Regions from separate parts of the Agrobacterium sp. DKPNP3 genome, predicted to be linked through region 2. Evidence: predicted binding sites of a transcription regulator. Region 2 holds the regulator's gene; each other region holds the start of a gene.
The links. The regulator LexA, encoded in region 2, represses DNA repair genes until DNA is damaged. The targets are predictions, from matches to a motif close to TGTTCNNNNTGTGTTCNG.
Positions count from the first base shown of each region.

Region 1: the regulator LexA is predicted to act here: its motif matches at 2,416-2,433, upstream of ACUTJJ_RS06365 (ATP-dependent helicase).
Region 3: the regulator LexA is predicted to act here: its motif matches at 1,735-1,752, upstream of ACUTJJ_RS13435 (ATP-dependent helicase).

Region 1 is NZ_JBQYSN010000014.1:38,317-44,388, reverse strand. Features, by position in the region: gene ACUTJJ_RS06380 (FAD-dependent oxidoreductase) at 1-132, opposite strand, end outside; gene ACUTJJ_RS06375 (LacI family DNA-binding transcriptional regulator) at 138-1,208, opposite strand; gene ACUTJJ_RS06370 (carboxylesterase family protein) at 1,407-2,144, opposite strand; gene ACUTJJ_RS06365 (ATP-dependent helicase) at 2,557-4,623, shown strand; gene ACUTJJ_RS06360 (IS3 family transposase) at 4,778-6,072, shown strand, end outside.
Region 2 is NZ_JBQYSN010000058.1:765-6,836, reverse strand. Features, by position in the region: gene ACUTJJ_RS16045 (ComEC/Rec2 family competence protein) at 87-2,549, shown strand; gene ACUTJJ_RS16040 (glutathione S-transferase family protein) at 2,569-3,246, opposite strand; gene lexA (transcriptional repressor LexA) at 3,503-4,225, opposite strand; gene purU (formyltetrahydrofolate deformylase) at 4,451-5,296, opposite strand; gene ACUTJJ_RS16025 (ABC transporter ATP-binding protein) at 5,410-6,072, opposite strand, start outside.
Region 3 is NZ_JBQYSN010000043.1:10,183-16,254, reverse strand. Features, by position in the region: gene ACUTJJ_RS13435 (ATP-dependent helicase) at 1-1,693, opposite strand, end outside; gene ACUTJJ_RS13430 (carboxymuconolactone decarboxylase family protein) at 1,796-2,206, opposite strand; gene ACUTJJ_RS13425 (efflux RND transporter periplasmic adaptor subunit) at 2,432-3,583, shown strand; gene ACUTJJ_RS13420 (efflux RND transporter permease subunit) at 3,580-6,072, shown strand, end outside.

The DNA.
Region 1 (6,072 bases), on a different contig from region 2:
CTGACTGGTCAATTGGCCGCCGATCCAGTCGTATTCTTCGGTCATGATCACGCGTTTGCCCGCTCGTGCGGCCGCCAGTGCCGCCGCTACGCCGCCAAGGCCGCCACCGACCACGAGAATATCTGCTTTCATGTCTTTCACGACGTCACATCCGTTTTGTTGACTGAGGACTTGTTTGCCGAGCCGGTCGGGGCCGGCCCCAACGTCTCTCCCTTGACGGGTTCACATTTGAGAAGGATCTGCCCACCGGCGCTGCCGGTCTCGATGCGGTTGACCAGCATGGCGGTTGCCTGCCGCCCCATCTCCTCGCGCGGAATTTCATAAGAGGTGAAACGCACGGGGCTGCGTGCGGCCCTGATATGGCTGCCAAGCACGATCATCGAAAATGCGTCCGGCACGACAAGCCCCCTCGCCCGCGCCAGCGCCTCGACGCGCACGGCATCGGCCAATTCTATGAAGAAGGCGACTGTGGCCCCGCTCTCAATGATGGCATCGAGTATTTTCTCGGCCGGCCGGTTGACCGCCTTGATATGCAGGGCAATCGTGGCCGCATCTGCGAGCGCCGCGCTGAAACCTTGCCAGCGATCGGCAATCGATTCTGCCGGACCATGAGGCCCGATATAGGCGAGCCTGGTGTGCCCCAGCGCGATGGCGTCTTCGACGAGCTGACGCGTTCCCGCAGCGTAGTCGCCGCCGACATAGGGAACCGGACCACCGGCATCTTCACGGCGGCCGATCGCGACGAAGGGATAGTCTTCCGAAACCAGCCGGGCGAGTTCCTTGCGATCGAACTCGCGGCCGAGAACCAGACAGCCGTCCGCAATCCGAAGCCTGTTGCCTTCCGAGAAAATCTTGCGGTTATCGCCGACACCAGCGCTCGTCAGCAGCAGAAGATCATAAGCCTGCTGCTGCGCCTCTTCTTCGATACCCAGCAGGAAGGGCGTAAAGAAATCAGCCTGGGCGCTCGGGAATGCTGGCTCATAGGTGAAAACGCCGAGGATCCGGTTCAGCCCCTTGGCCATGCGCCGCGCAATCGGATCGGCAACATAACCGGTCTGGCGAATGACGGCCTGCACCCTTTCCCGGGTTTCGTCCGGGATGCGCGCGACCGCTGCCGGCGCGCCGTTCAGAACTAGAGACACCGTTGCCTGGCTGACGCCGGCAAGCTTGGCAATATCGTTCTGCGTGAGACGTCTGTGACTGGACACGCCATGCCCTCCTCCGGCATCCGTTCCCTGCTAATACGTATTAGCAGCTAATGCGCATTAGCACCATCTCCGCGTAGGGAGTCAAGCGATAAAGTGCATTCGCTGAAAGGGTCGCAGATTATCGCAAGCCTGCGCTGCAATGGCAAAACGCGGCAGAAACGGCAATGTCAGCTGTAAAAGACAGCGGTCGGCCCGAATTTACGGATTCAAGGGTGCTTTTTCGCCCGCAAGCTTCTGCTCAAGCAACCAAGTCCACATCGCCTCGTCGTTCAGCACCTTTCCCTCGACCGCCTGATGGTCAGTGTCCTCAAGCGCCGTGAGCCGAACATTGCGCTTCAGCTCCTTAAGACGTTGCACGAGCACCACTGTATCGGACAGCGGGATCACCTCGTCATCTGCGCCATGAAAGGCCCAGAAAGCCGCCTTCTCGTTCGTTCGATTGAGGTAGTGCCGAATGCCGCCGCCGGCAATCGGAACCACCGCGGCGAAAGTTTGAGGAAACTGCTCTGCCATGGACCATGCGCCGAACCCTCCCCGGCTATAGCCGATCAGATAGATGCGCTCCCGGTCCACCCGGTGGTTGGCCACCACCGCCTCAAGAACACTGGCGACACGCTCGATCGGGTAAAGTAGTTCCTCGCTCGGATTTTGCGGTGAAAACACCAGGAAGGGAAAGTCACGTCCGTCCTCTATCATTTTCGGCAAGCCGCTCGACCGTAGCTTTTCGACGTCGCTGCCGCCCTGATCGCCGCCATGCAGCCAGACGACAAGAGGATGAGTCTTGTTCGAGCCGGCGTAATCCTTGGGCGTATAAAGCAGGTAGTTGAGGTCAGAAGCGATGGTGACATCGGATTTCATCGCTTTCTGTTCGGCCTGTGCAAATGTCGAGGCAGTGATTGCAGCCAGAGCGATCAGGCAGAATTTAAGTCGTCTCATGATTTTTTCCTCCCAGTGAATAAGGCTCTTCCATGGTAATGACCGTTAAACCCGATCGGGTTCAACGCTCCCGGAAAAAGCAGAAAAAGCGCCTCGGAACACATGAAATATCTCATCATTTCAGGCCAATGAGACAACTGCCTCATCCGATTTCCGGCGATGCGACGACAGCATATCCGCTTCCGCTCCTGAGGCAACATTCGCGGAAGAGACTTCGGAAATCGAGCTGTCAGGTGATGGCGCCAACCGGACTTGCGCAGCAAGGCTTTTGCGTTCAGCATTTGTTCTGGCTTGCTGTTTGAGTCTTTGCTAATCATTGCGGCACGAAGGCGACATGGCGGCGCAGGCTCAGTCGCCCGCCGTTTTCGGGCAGGCAACTTCGCCTGGGGCAAATATCGAGGATTAGTGCAGGATGGCGGTTGCCTATCTGGAAAAACTGAACGAGCAGCAGCGCAAGGCCGTGGAACATGGTGTTGGACTGGTGGATGGACATGTCGCCGGTCCGCTTCTGATCATCGCCGGCGCTGGCTCGGGAAAGACCAATACGCTGGCTCACCGTGTTGCGCATCTGATCGTGAATGGCGCCGATCCCCGCCGTATCCTGCTGATGACGTTCTCAAGGCGCGCAGCCTCCGAGATGGCGCGCCGTGTCGAACGGATATGCAAGCAGGTCCTCGGGGCAAATTCGGCAATTATGACAGATGCATTGGCGTGGTCCGGCACGTTTCACGGCATTGGTGCACGGCTGTTGCGCATCTACGCTGAGCAGATCGGCCTCAACATCGATTTCACCATCCACGACCGCGAAGACAGCGCCGACCTGATGAATCTTTCCCGGCACGAGCTGGGTTTTTCCAAAACTGAAAGCCGCTTTCCGACAAAGGGCACCTGTCTTGCGATCTATTCGCGTGTCGTGAATTCCCAGACACCACTCAAGGACATCTTGCGCCAGCACTATCCCTGGGTTGCCAACTGGGAAAGCGAACTCAAGGAACTGTTCGCGGCCTATGTCGAGGCCAAGCAGGTCCAGAACGTGCTCGATTACGACGATCTTCTGCTCTACTGGGCCCAGATGGTCAGCGACCCCGTTCTGGCCAACGATATAGGCAACCGCTTCGACCATGTGATGGTCGATGAATATCAAGATACCAACCGGTTGCAGGCATCGGTGCTGATGGCGCTGAAGCCCGGTGGCCGCGGCTTGACCGTGGTGGGTGACGATGCGCAGTCGATCTATTCCTTCCGGGCGGCGACAGTGCGCAACATCCTCGATTTCCCGGCTTCCTTCAGCCCGGCGGCCGATATCATCACGCTGGATCGCAACTATCGCTCGACGCAGCCGATCCTTGCAGCCGCCAACGGGGTCATCGATCTCGCGCGCGAGCGCTTCACCAAGAATCTCTGGACCGAGCGGCAGTCGCTGGAGCGCCCGAAACTCGTCACGGTGAAAGACGAGACCGAGCAGGCGAACTTCATCATCGACCAGATCCTCGCCAATCGCGAGAGCGGCATGACGCTGAAACAGCAGGCCGTGCTGTTTCGAACCTCCAGCCATAGTGGCCCGCTCGAGGTGGAACTGACCCGCCGCAACATCCCCTTCGTCAAATTCGGCGGCCTGAAATTCCTGGACAGCGCCCATGTGAAGGACATGCTGGCCGTGCTGCGCTTCGCACAGAACCCGCGCGACCGCGTCGCCGGTTTCCGGCTGCTGCAGATGCTGCCAGGCATCGGACCAAAAAAGGCTGGCAACATTCTCGATGCGATTGCGACAGACCCAGAGCCGCTGCTTGCCCTCGCCGAAATTCCGCCGCCGCCGAAGACCGGCGATGACTGGACAGCCTTCACACAAATGCTTGTGGGCCTGCGGCAGGCGCCGAATGACTGGCCGGGCCAGATCGGGCAGGCGCGGCTGTGGTACGAACCGCATCTCGAACGCCTGCATGAGGATGCGGACACCCGCAAGGCCGATCTGCTGCAGCTAGAGCAGATCGCCGGCGGCTACCCATCGCGCGAGCGCTTTCTGACTGAACTGACGCTCGATCCGCCGGACGCCACCAGCGATCAGGCCGGCGTGCCGCTGCTTGACGAGGATTATCTGAGCCTCTCCACCATCCATTCGGCAAAAGGCCAGGAATGGCGCTCCGTCTTCATCCTGAACGTGGTCGACGGCTGCATCCCCTCCGACCTCGGCGTCGGCACCACCCAGGAACTGGAGGAGGAACGCCGGCTGCTCTACGTCGCCATGACCCGCGCCAAGGACAGCCTGTCGCTGATCACGCCCCAACGCTTCTTCACAGGCGGGCAGAGTCAGCAGGGTGACCGGCATGTTTACGCCGCCAGAACCCGCTTCATCCCGGCGACATTGCTGCAGTTTTTTGAGACGATGACCTGGCCACTGGTTTCAGCCGCCGCTTCGGAACGCAGCGCGCAGCAGATCCGGATTGATGTGGGTGCGCGGATGAGGGCTATGTGGAAGTAGGTTTTCGTTCCAGTCGCCCGGCATCTGGGGCAAACTAGTGTCCATCCTTAGAAGCGTGTGGTTATTGAGGGCTATCGGCTTATGGTGTTGGTTTCCGCGCAGAAGTGAGCCGGTGGGGGTGCGGACGAAAACTTGGACTAACAGGAGGTAGTTCATGTATTCCTACGCAGACAGAGTTCGAGCGGTTGAGCTCTATATCCGGCTTGAGAAGCGACTTAACGCGACCATTCGCCAGCTGGGGTATCCGACCAAGAATGCGCTGAGGGGCTGGTATCGCGAGTACGTACAGCATCTCGAGCTGCGTACTCAGCCGGTCGCGCGAGCGCCAAAATTTTCAGAGGCTCAGAGGCAGGCGGCACTTGAGCACTTTCGCACCCATGATCGTTGCATCTCTGCGACGATGAGGGCACTTGGCTATCCCGGACGAGGGACACTGACTGCATGGGTTCGCGAGGCCTTTCCGGAGACACGGACATCGATGGCCGGTCGATCGTGGCATCCTGGCTATTGCGAGGATGTCTGGCAAGCAGGCGTCATTGGGCTATGCAGTGGAGATGAAACCGCTCAACAGGTAGCTGACCGACTAGGCGTCTCAAGGCCTACATTGTACAGCTGGAAAGATCAGCTTCTCGATCGTGAGGCCCCGTCATCCATGAAACGCCGCAAAGCCCATCCCAAGGTGCCTGAACGTGAAGAGCTCGAGCGACAGCTTGAAGCCCTCCAGCGTGATGTCCACCAGTTACAACTCGAACATGATCTCCTGAAGAAGGCCAATGAACTCCTAAAAAAAGATCTGGGCGTCGATCTGCAGATCCTGAGTAATCGGGAGAAGACCCACCTGATTGACGCCCTTAAGGAAACCTATTGTCTGCCGGAACTGCTCACCCAGCTGCGAATAGCCCGAAGCTCCTACTTCTACCACCGAGCCCGCGTGCGCCTGGCAGACAAATATGCCGCCGTCCGCCACAGCCTAGCGGAGATCTTTGAAGCGAACCGTCGTTGCTACGGTTATCGACGACTGCAGGCGTCGCTGGCCAGGCAGAGCGTGATAATCTCGGAAAAGGTTATCCAGCGCTTGATGAAGCAGGAGCAGTTGGTCGTTGCCAGACCGCGTCGCCGGCGTTTCGGATCGTACCTGGGAGAGATCAGTCCCGCACCCGACAACCTGATTAATCGCGACTTCCATGCAAAAGCGCCGAACCTGAAGTGGCTTACAGACATCACCGAGTTCCAGATCCCCGCCGGCAAGGTGTACCTTTCCCCCATTATCGACTGCTTTGACGGCATGGTCATCAGCTGGTCCATCGGAACCCAACCAGATGCGGGTCTCGTCAACACCATGCTGGATGCAGCCATCGGGACAGTGGACGACAGCGAACAACGGCCAATCATCCATTCTGATCGAGGAGCCCATTATCGCTGGCCGGGCTGGCTCAACAGGACCAGCAA
Region 2 (6,072 bases):
CGGTCAACGCAGAGTTAAAGGAAAGCATTGCAATACCGGCAGTCCATCTGCAAACCTGTCTTCAGTGCGGCGGGGGCGCGGCCAAAATGCTTGGTCAAGGTGAAAAAGAGCATTTCGGATATGTCAAAACGCTGCAGGGAGATACCCCCGGCACGGTGGATATCCTGGCGCCGCTGCGGCGCTCAGGCGCCGCGCCGACCGCTGTTGTGCCGGCCTTGGTTGATGTGGCGGCGCAGAACATTTCCGTTTCTCAAAAACTTGCCGCATGGCTGACTGAAGAACGCGCATTCGGTCACGATTTCCTCTTTGTACCGGTCTTCATCGGCTGCGGCGCAATCTTGTGGTTTTCTTTTGGGGCCACGCCTTCCTTGCCGCTTTTGATCGTCGCGATTTTGGTCGCGGCCCCCTTGGCGCTGCTAACCAGATATCGCCTTGATGCCGGGTCAAGGGTTTGCAGCGTTGTCGCGCTGATGTTGCTCGGCATGCTTTTTGCGGAACTGGAAACCCGCCGCGCCGCGACTGTCCTTCTGGACACGCCGGTGACCACGACGGTTGCCGGGAAGGTCGTCCGGCGTGAGGTGGATGCGCGGGGTGACTGGCGATATCTCGTCGAGCTCCACTCCACTGAAGCACCATCACTTACGCGTTCGCCGGGGAGGGTGTCGCTTCTCGCGCGTGGTAGCGGCGAACCCATGCCGATAGGCGCGATCATTCGCGGCAAGGCGCGGCTTTCTCCGCCGTCCGGACCGGCTCTGCCGGGATTGAACGATTTCGCCTTTTCATCCTATTTCCGCGGTATTGGAGCGACAGGCTTCTTTTACCAGCCGCCCCAGCCGTTGGCGATGGCGAACCTTGGGGCCGAGGGTTGGCTGGAGATGGCCGACATGTGGCTCTATCGCCTGCGCGCCGCCATCGCCGAGCGCATTCGCACGACGATCGGAGGCGACGCGGGTGCCTTCGCCGCCTCCATCGTCACCGATGAGCGACAGGCCATATCGCCGGAGACAATGGAGGCGTTGCGGGTGTCGGGGCTTGCCCATATCGTCGCCATATCCGGGCTCAACATGGCCCTGGCGTCAGGCATCTTCTTTGTCGGCATGAGGATGGGATTCAGCCTGTTTCCGGCCTTTGCCCAGCGACGGCCAGTCAAGAAGATATCCGCCTTCGCAGCGCTCGTGATGACGCTATGCTACTATCTGATCTCCGGCTTCGCGGTTTCCGCTGAACGGGCCTGGCTGATGATGTCGATCATGTTGGTCGCGGTGCTGTTTGACCAGCCGTCGCTCAGCCTCAGAAATGTCGCGCTTTCCGCTCTCATTGTTCTCGCGCTCTCGCCCTCCGAAGTGATGGGGCCAAGCTTTCAGATGTCTTTTGCCGCGACAATCGCGCTTGTTTCCGCCTACGCCGCCTGGAGCCGCCGGCGTAGTGTTCGCGAGCGTCTTTATATGGGAAGAAAGCCCAGCTGGATCACGGTCGCGCAGATGGCAGGCGCTGTGATGGGGGGCGTCATCACGACGTCCCTGATTGGCGGGCTTTCGACGGCAATCTATTCCGCCGAACATTTCCAACGTGTCACCACCTATGGACTTTTCGCCAATCTTGCCGCGACGCCGCTGATGTCGCTGATTGTGATGCCCTTCGGTCTGATCGCCATGCTGCTGATGCCGTTCGGGCTCGACGCGCCATTTCTGAAGGTGATGGGCTATGGCATGGCGATGGTCATCGAGGTCGCGGACGAAGTTGCGTCCTGGGGCGGAAGCGCAGCGACCGGACGCCCGCATGGCTGGTTCATCGGTATCGCCTCGGCCGGCTTTCTGCTGCTCACCCTGTTGCGCACCCGCCTGGCGCTCTTGGGCATCCCGCCTCTGCTGCTTGCCTTCGGGCTCTCGGCAACGACATTTCAACGCGATCTGCCGGATCTCCTCGTTCATGAAGATGGCTCGCTGGTGGCGCTTCTTGCCGATGAGAAGGTTTACACCACGAGAACCCGACCCCATGGCTTTATTTATGACCAGTGGCAGAGGGCGCTGCTGCTTGCTAAGACACCGCAGGCGCCGGTTATTCTGCAGCGGGACCGGCCAGAGACGTTTACCAATAAAGCAAAGCTGTCGCAGGAGGAGTTGAGAGCCGCCGCACGCGAGATGGCGGTTGCGCTGAAAGCGGGAACGCCGGGCGTTTTCACCTGCAAGCCGGGTCGCTGGTGCGTGGCGCAGGCACAGAGCGGCGAATGGATCATCGTGCTGGAGGAAGGGCGTCTGGCTGGAAAGGCATGTGACATCGCCGACGTCGTCATTGTTTCCCAAAGAACCTCGTTTTCACACTGCCGCTCAGGCGCGCTGCTTCTCAATCGCGGCATCTTGCGCCGCATTGGTTCAGTGGAGATCAACTTCGCGTCAGCCAATCAGCCGGGCGTCGTCGAGAAACTGCGCGCTTCGACCGCAGGCATGAACCGGCCGTGGAGCGAACATCGATATTACGATTGGAAATCTGGTCGCTACGAGCATGAGCTACCGGAAACGATCACGCGTCTGCTGGCGGCGTCGCAATGATTGCCGCCGGCAAAGCGTCTCAAGCCTTCGCGCGCAGATCCGCAGTCAACTGACCGATGCTGGCGATTTCGGCTTCATGCGCCGGGTCCCGCCACATTTCTTTCAGGCCTGCCTCATACCATTCGCGCATGGCGGGCAGGGCGAGCAGGCGATCGCAATAGGCCTTTGCTGCGGGGGATAGATCCGCACCGTAAGTCTGGAAACGGAATGCCACGGGGCAGAAGAAGGCATCCACTGCCGTGAACTTCTGGCCGGCGAGATAAGGACCACCGAAGGTCGAAAGGCCTTCGCTCCATAAAACATCGATACGCTTGATATCAGCTGCCAGCCCGGCATCACCGCCGTTTGGCGTGACACGAATGCCGACCGACATGGGGTAGAGATTGCGCAGCGACGAAAATCCCGCATGCATTTCGCTTGCCGCCGAACGCGACCAGGCTCTGGCCTGCTTGTCGCTTGCCCAGACCCCTTGATGACGCTCGGCGAGATATTCCGCGATCGACAGCGATTCCCAGACCGTCACACCCTCATCGACGAGGCAGGGGACCTTGCCGGTGGGAGAAAAGGTGGAAAATGAGACGCCTTCGCCAAAGGGAACGAGTTTCTCTTCAAAGGCAATACCGAGCGTGCGCATCAACACCCATGGCCGCAGCGACCAGGAGGAGTAGTTCTTGTTTGCGATATAAAGATCGTACATGGCGTGTCTCCTGACTGTGTCGCAGTTTTATACCAGCGACGTTGCGGCGAATATCGCAAAGAATCCATCGCACTCATAAAGCCCGTTGATGGGTGAACGACATCATGCCGAATTCGTGCCTTGACCCTTTCAAAAGCACCTTCATCGCTTCAAAAGAAAAAAAAGCGCATCAATCCACCGGAATGACGCGCCATTCATCTTGAAGGCTAGATATGTCTTGCCAATCGATCCGCTTTTATCCGGACCGGCGGCGGCATCAATGATAGCGCCGGATAAGCCCCACCAGCTTGCCCTGAATTTTCACCCGATCAGGCCCAAAAATGCGGGTCTCGTAGGCCGGGTTTGCAGCCTCCAGCGCGATGGACGCGCCCTTGCGGCGGAACCGCTTCAGCGTCGCCTCTTCATCGTCCACCAGCGCCACAACGATATCGCCCGGATTGGCCGTATTGCCATTGCGGATGATGACCGTATCGCCATCGAAGATGCCGGCCTCGATCATCGAATCGCCCTTGACCTCAAGCGCGTAATGTTCACCTGAGCCTAGCATGTCCACTGGAACGGCCACGTCATGTGTATTGTTCTGAATGGCCGAGATCGGCACACCGGCAGCGATCCGGCCCATGACAGGTACGGTCGCCGCACCTGCAATGTCATTTGCGGGTGCCTTGGGAGCAGGGGGCGGCTCCGGCGTTTTCGGTTTGCCGAGACTGCCTTCGATAACGCTCGGTGAGAAGCCGCGCTGCGGCCTTGCGCCCGGCGTATAAGCCTCCGGAAGCTTGATGACTTCGAGCGCTCGCGCCCTGTTGGGTAGCCGGCGAATAAACCCGCGCTCTTCGAGCGCCGTGATCAGCCGGTGGATGCCGGATTTGGAAGCGAGATCGAGTGCATCCTTCATTTCATCGAAGGAGGGCGGCACGCCGGACTCTTTCATTCGCTCATGAATGAAGAGAAGCAATTCCTGCTGTTTGCGCGTGAGCATGAGGAAAACACCCTTGAGAATCGTCGCTGGAGTCGCGAAACAAATACAGAACGAACACTATATGTTCCATATGTGTTCCGCAATCCCCTAAAATCTGGTTAAGCTTCGCTCGGATTTACATTTCGCAAATTGGAGGTAACCAAAGCTCCAGAAGTCGTTCCCAGGCGAGGCCCCGACGCGTCCCATTTGTTCCGCGTTTCAGGTCAGGGTGTAGATCGAGCTGTGCTATCGCGCGAAAACGACCGTCTTGTTCTTGTTGAGAAGCACCCGGTCCTCAAGGTGCCATGAGACCGCCCGGGCCAGCACGCGTCGCTCGATGTCGCGTCCCTTACGGACCAGCTCATCCGGCGTATCGGCGTGGCTGACCGGCTCGACGTCCTGGCAGATGATCGGCCCTTCATCGAGATCGCGGGTGACGTAATGGGCCGTTGCACCGATCATTTTGACGCCCCTCTCATGGGCTTGGTGATAGGGCTTTGCGCCTTTGAAACCAGGCAGGAAGGAGTGATGAATGTTGATGCAGCGCCCGGATAAGTATTCGGAGAAGTTGTCCGACAGGATCTGCATGTAGCGGGCAAGAACGACGAGGTCGGTGCCCGTTTCTTCGATGATGTCCTTGATGCTTGTTTCCTGTTCGGCCTTGTTGTCTTTTGTCACCGGCAGGTGATGATACTTTATCCCGCCCATCAGCGTGAGGTTCAGGGCCTCGCGGGGGTGGTTGCCGACGATGCCGACGATCTCGGCATTCAATTCGCCGATGCGGTGGCGATAGAGAAGATCGCCGAGGCAGTGGTCGAAGCGGGAAACGAGCAGCAGCAGCTTGCGCGGCGCACCTGCTCGACGCAGCGTGGCGTCGAGAGCGAAGCGATCGATCTCCGCGGCAAGTCCATTGCGAAAGCCTGCCTCGTCGCCGGCCATGGAGAAGGCGACACGCATGAAAAACATGCCCGTTTCATGGTCGTCGAATTGTTGAGCTTCATAAATATCGCCGCCATGCTGTGCGATGCGGCCCGAGACCGCAGCGACAATTCCGCTTCTGTTGGGGCAGCGCAGCGTCAGGACGTAATTCATCTAAAGCCTCCTGGAAGATGGAGTTGCGGTTGGACTGCTGTCATAGCGGCGCCCACGCGGAGCCACGCCCCGTTTCCACGGGGCCGAGCGTCAGCACGAAGCGGTCGCGGATGTCACTGGATGGCGTGTTCGCCCGGCCCGAGATAACTCGCCATCAGAGCGGGATCGACGGCGAGTTCGGAAGCTGGGCCTGAGCGGCGCACTTCACCAAGTTCGACGAGATAAGCTTCGTCGGCAATTTCGAGCGCGGCGCGGGCATTCTGCTCGACCAACAGGATGGAGACACCGGTTTGACGCAGGTCGGCGACGATACGCAGGATTTCGGCGACAATCAGCGGTGCAAGTCCAAGGCTCGGCTCATCGAGAAGCAGCAGTCTCGGCCGGCTCATCAACGCCCGCGCGAGCGCCAGCATCTGCCTTTCGCCGCCGGACAGTGTTCCGGCGAGCTGCTTGCGGCGTTCGCGAAGGCGCGGGAAGAGTGTGTAAACAGCATCGCGTGTCTCGTCGCGCTCCTGACGGGAACGCAGGAAACCGCCAAGTTCGACATTGTCCTCAACCGTCATCGAGCCGAATAATTCTCGCCTTTCCGGCACCAGGCAGAGGCCGGCGGCAACGCGGCCCTCGATCGTCTCGGGCACCGGCGCGCCGTCGTAAAGAATGGTCCCGCGCGAAGGCACGACACCCATGATGGCGTTGAGCAGCGTGGTTTTCCCCGCTCCGTTCGCCCCGATGACCGTGACGATGCTGCCCGATGTCATGGATAGCGAGATGCCGTG
Region 3 (6,072 bases), on a different contig from region 2:
TGAGGTTTTCGAGCCGTCCTGGCGCTTCGGCCGTCTTGTCGGCCTGCCACATGGCGGTATAGCCGCTTTCGTCGAGGATCTGCTCGGCAAGCGTGGTGTGTTCGGTGTTTTCGAGGAGACCCTGCCAGCGGCGGAAATCCTGCACCACATCGAACAGCGCCTTGCGCGCCTTCGGTTTCAGCTCGTCGGTCTCGATGATGTCGGCGGCCGCGGCCAGCATCGGAATGTCACGCGCGCGCGCATAGTCGTGCAGATTGCGGATCGTCGTATCGCCCAGACCGCGTTTCGGTGTGTTGACGATCCGCTCGAAGGCGAGATCGTCGGCCGGCTGGCAGACGAGGCGGAAATAGGCCATGGCATCGCGGATTTCGAGGCGCTCATAAAAGCGCGGACCGCCGATGACGCGGTAATTGAGGCCGAGCGTGACGAACCGGTCTTCGAATTCGCGCATCTGGAAGGAGGCGCGGACAAGGATCGCCATGTCGTTCAGCATGTTACCTTTGCGCTGAAGCTGCTCGATCTCTTCGCCGACGGCGCGGGCTTCCTCCTCGGAATCCCAGGCCGCATGCACCACGACCTTTTCATCGTCAGGGCTGCTGCGTTCGGTAAACAGCGTCTTGCCGAGACGGCCCTCATTATGGGCGATGAGATGGCCGGCCGCACCGAGAATATGCTCGGTTGAACGATAATTGCGTTCGAGCTTGATGACCTTGGCGCCGGGGAAATCCTTGTCGAAACGCAGGATGTTGTCCACTTCCGCGCCGCGCCAGCCATAGATCGACTGGTCGTCGTCACCCACACAGCAGACGTTTTGCGGCTCGCCCTTGGCGCGCTGGGCCAAGAGCCGCAGCCACATATATTGCGCCGTGTTGGTGTCCTGATATTCGTCCACCAGAATGTATCGGAACTTCTGGTGATACTCCTTCAGAATGTCGGTGTTCCGGCGGAAGATGCTGATCGGGTGCAGCAGCAGGTCGCCGAAGTCGCAGGCGTTCAGCGTTTTCAGCCGGTTCTGATAGGCGGTGTACAGTTCGCGGCCTTTGCCGTTTGCGAAGGCGCGGCTATCTCCTTCAGGAATATCCGGCGGCGTCAGGCCCTTGTTCTTCCAGCCGTCGATCATGCCGGCGAACTGTTTGGCCGGCCAGCGCTTATCATCGAGACCTTCGGCCTGGATGAGCTGCTTGATCAGCCGCACCACGTCATCCGTATCGAGAATGGTGAAATCCGACTTCAGGCCGACGAGTTCGGCGTGACGACGCAGAAGCTTGACGCCGATGGAGTGGAACGTGCCGAGCCAGGGCATGCCCTCGACCGCGCCGCCGACGAGAACGCCGATGCGTTCCTTCATCTCGCGTGCGGCCTTGTTGGTGAAGGTCACGGCGAGGATCTGGCTCGGATAGGCACGGCCGGTCGCGAGAATATGGGCGATGCGGGTTGTCAGAACACGGGTCTTGCCGGTGCCGGCGCCCGCGAGGACGAGAACCGGGCCGTCAAGCGTTTCAACCGCTTCGCGCTGTTCCGGGTTGAGGCCGGAAAGATAATCTGGCGCGGCACGCGTCTGATCACGGGCGGCCATGGCGCGGGCGGCAATTCCAAGCCCGCCGCCGTTTTCCGACGGGGCATTGTTCGTCGCCCTGCGCGGTGCCACGGGTTCCTCATCGAAGAACGGCATATCGTCAAAACTGTTGCTCATGCGGCCCAATGTAGTGATTCGGGATGTAAAGGCCAGAACCGCGTTCTGCTTTTATTCCGGTATCACCGCTCAAAACGCCTATTCCAAGGCATTATTTCGGGTTCATGCACTCTGGTCAGCATCAAAAGCGGCATCGACGGGCACTTGCAGGGCTACCGCAAGCTGGTTGGTCTTGCCGGCAAGCGCGATCACCCGCATCAGATCGGCATGCTGTTCGTTTGTCATTCCCTTGGCTTTTGCGGCCGCGGTGTGGGAGTGGGCACAGTAGGAGCAGCCATTGGTGACGGATACTGCAATGTAAAGCATTTCCTTCACGATCGGGTCGAGCGCCGAAGGTGTCGCCATCACCGCCTTGACCTCGGCCCATGTCTTTTCCAGGAGATCGGGGTCAAAGGCGAGATACAGCCACATATTGTTGATGAAATCCGATTTGCGGGTGGTCCGGATATCATCGAAGACCGCTTTCACACGCGGATCGGCTTCTGGATTTTGTGTTTTCATGACAGTGCTCATGGCTTCCTCCGGCTCGTTTCCTCCCGGACAGATTACCGGGCTTCAGAATATTTGCGATAATATTGGTCGCGGTCGCGCTTTCACCGAAAATCCATTACAAATTACAAATACGTAAGAAACGGATTTGTGCGTTGCCTCGTTTCTGGCAAGCATGAATACTGCGGACGTCCCGAAGTCTATGATTCAAGGGGCGATTTATGCTGTGATGATCAACCGGAGAACTATATGCGGGTCTGGAAACAGGTGGGTGTCAGTCTGGCCGTCGTTGGGGCAGGGCTCTGTCTCTGGGGCTTTTATTCGCCCGAGGCCCGTAATGTGCTCGCCAGCGTCGGACTTGCAAAATCCGCGCCCGGCGCCGTTGAGGTTGCGGCGGCAGGGCCATCGGCTGGCCAGAACGGCAACGGTGCGCGCCGCAATTCCAACGCCACGCTCGTGGTGACGGCCCCGGTGAAGCGAGGCGTCGTCAACGATCGTCTGAACGCGATCGGCAATGGCGAGGCGATCCAGTCGGTTGTGGTCATGCCGCAGGTCTCTGGCACGCTTGCGGAAATCCGCACCTCATCGGGACAGCGTGTGGTGAAGGGCCAGGTATTGGCGCGTCTGGATGACGACGAACAATTGATCGAACGGGACAAGGCCCAGGTCGCGCTGCGCAGTGCCGTCGAAAAATCCAATTCCTACAAGAACCTGAAATCCGTCGCCCGCCTCGACGTGCTTGATGCGCAGATCGCGGAGGAAGCTGCAAAGCTTGCGCTCAGCACCGCGGAGCTCAATTTGAAGCGGCGCGATATCGTGGCGCCGATCAATGGCGTTGCTGGCATCGTTGCCGCCAATATCGGTGATAACGTCACGACACAGTCCACCATCGTCAGCATCGATGACCGGTCCGAAATTCTCGTCAATTTCTGGGCGCCGGAGCGTTTTGCGACGGCGATCAAGATCGGTATGCCGGTTGAGGCAACGTCCATTTCGCGGCCCGGCGAAACCTTCACCGGCGAGGTCGAGGCGGTCGACAACCGCGTGGATGAGGCGAGCCGGACCATTCGTATCCGTGCGAAGTTCGGCAATGAGAAGGACGAGCTGAGGGCTGGCATGTCCTTCGGCGTTACGATGCGATTTGCCGGCGAGACCTATGCCTCCGTCGATCCGCTGGCAGTGCAGTGGGACGCGGAAGGCTCCTATGTCTGGCGTGTCGTAGACAACAAGTCGAGCAAGGTGCGGGTGCAGATCGTGCAGCGCAACCCGGACGCGGTACTGGTGAAAGCCCAGCTGGCGGAAGGCGAGCCTGTTGTCATTGAAGGATTGCAGCGCGTCAGGGAAGGCGGCGCTGTCCGCATCGGTAATGCGCCGAAGGCTGAGGAGGTTGCCAGCCAATGACGCAGTCGCCCTCCGGTCAGGACTCCAAGCTTGCCTTTACCGCGCTTTTCGTGCGCCGGCCCATCCTTGCGGCTGTCCTTAACACGCTTCTGGTTGTCGCCGGGCTTGCAGCCCTTGTGGGTGTTGAGGTGCGCGAACTGCCGGATGTCGACAGGCCGACGATCAGCGTCAGGACGACCTATGAGGGGGCGGCGCCTGAGACCATCGACCAGGAAGTGACGCAGACGATTGAAGGGGCGGTTGCCCGCGTCAGTGGCGTCAAATCCATCTCGTCCAATTCGCAGTTCGGCACCAGCCGCGTCACGATGGAATTTGGGGACAACGTCGATATGGCCGTCGCGGCCAATGATGTGCGCGATGCCATCGGCCGTGTGACCAACCAGTTGCCTGACGATGCCGACGAGCCGCAGATCATCAAGGCGGATTCAGACAGCCAGCCCATCATGCGTCTTGCGGTCACCTCATCCACGCTCAGCATGGAAGACCTGACCAAACTGGTGGATGACGAAATTATCGACCGTCTAGCCGCTGTCGATGGTGTCGCCGATGTGGAGCTTTATGGCGATCAGGAAAAGGTTTTCCGCGTCGATCTCAATCAGGCGGCGCTTGCCAGCCGTGGTCTGACCGTCACGGATGTTTCCAATGCGCTCGCCAGCGCCGCTCTCGATGTGCCTGCGGGATCGCTGAAAAGCGCGACGCAGGATATCGTCGTGCGCGCCACGGCGAGCCTGACGAAACCCGAGGACTTCTCCAATCTCCTCATCAAGGACAATATCCGCCTTCGCGACGTCGCGACCGTCATGCTTGGCGCGGATGACGAATCGACGTCGCTGCGCTCCAATGGCGTACAGGGCGTCGGTCTTGGCGTCATTCGCCAGGCGCAGTCCAACACGCTCAACATTTCCACCGGCGTGAAGGCTGCGGTCGAAACGATGTCGGCCAATCTGCCCGAGGGAACGCGCATCGTGGTGACCAGCGACGATGCGGTGTTCATCGAGGGTGCGCTGCATGAGGTGGAGATCGCGCTCGGGCTTTCGGCGGTCATCGTCGTTGTGGTACTCTATCTCTTTCTGCGCGATTGGCGCGCGACGCTCATTCCGGCGATCACCATGCCGGTTGCGCTGATCGGCACGATCATCGCCATCTATATGGTCGGCTTTTCGGTCAATATTCTGACGTTGCTTGCCATCGTGCTTGCGACCGGCCTCGTCGTTGACGATGCGATCGTAGTGCTGGAAAACATCGTACGCCGCCGGGCGGAAGGCATGGGACCGCGCGCGGCTGCCGTTCTCGGCACGCAGGAGGTCTTTTTTGCCGTCATAGCGACGACCGCGACGCTAGCCGCCGTCTTCATCCCGCTCTCCTTCCTGCCGGGCCAGCTTGGCGGCCTGTTCCGCGAGTTCGGTTTCGTGCTGGCCTTTGCGGTGGGCCTGTCCTCCATCGTGGCTTTGACTCTCTGCCCGATGCTCGCCTCGCGCATGCTGAAGGAGGGGCTGAAGGAGCCGACCGGGCCGCTTGCGTGGTTTGGCAATGTTTTCGCTGCGACGTATAAATCGACGCTGTCCGCCTGCCTCAATAACCCGCTGATCGTCATCGTCGTTGCCGTGATCTTTTCCGGGCTGTCATGGATCGCCTTTGGCATGATCCAGAACGAACTGACGCCGCGCGAGGACCGCGCCTCTATCATGATGCGGGTCACCGCGCCGCAGGGCGTGAGCCTCGAATATACGCGCGACCAGCTGCAACGTATCGAGGAAAACCTGCAGCCGCTGCGCGACAGCGGGGAAATCCGCAACATCTACTCCATCACCGGCATGAACGGCTCGTCCAATACTGGCTTCATGGTACTGACGCTCGCTCCCTGGGCGGATCGCGAGCGCACGCAGAACCAGATCGCCGCTGACGTCACATCCGCCGCCAACAAGGTTCCGGCCTTGCGCGGCAATGCCATGCAGCCGAACAGCCTTCGCATCCGCGGCGCCGGCAATGGCTTGCAGATGGCAATGGTCGGCAGCAATTACGCGGCGCTGACGGAGGCGACGCAGAAGCTGTTGCTTTCGATGGAAGAGAGCGGTCTGTTCGACACGCCGCGCTTCGACAACGAGCCCAATCAGGCGCAGCTCTCCGTGTCCATCGACCGCGAGCGCGCCTCTGATCTTGGCATCGACATCACCGGCCTGTCGCGCGCGATGCAATCTCTATTGGAAGGTCGCTCGATCGTTGACGTCTTCGTGGATGGCGATGCCATCCCGGTCAGGCTCTTGTCTTCCACCCGACCGATCAACGATCCCACCGATCTTGAAAACGTGTTCCTAAAAACGGGTGACGGCAAGATCGTGCCAATGTCGGTCATCGCCTCGCTCAAGGAGAATGCGGTGGCGCCGCAGCTTAATCGCGAACAGCAACTCCCCTCTGTTGGCTTTACCGCTAACCTGAAGGACGGCGTTTCGCTCGGTCAGGCCCTGCAAAAAGTCAACGAACTGGCGCAA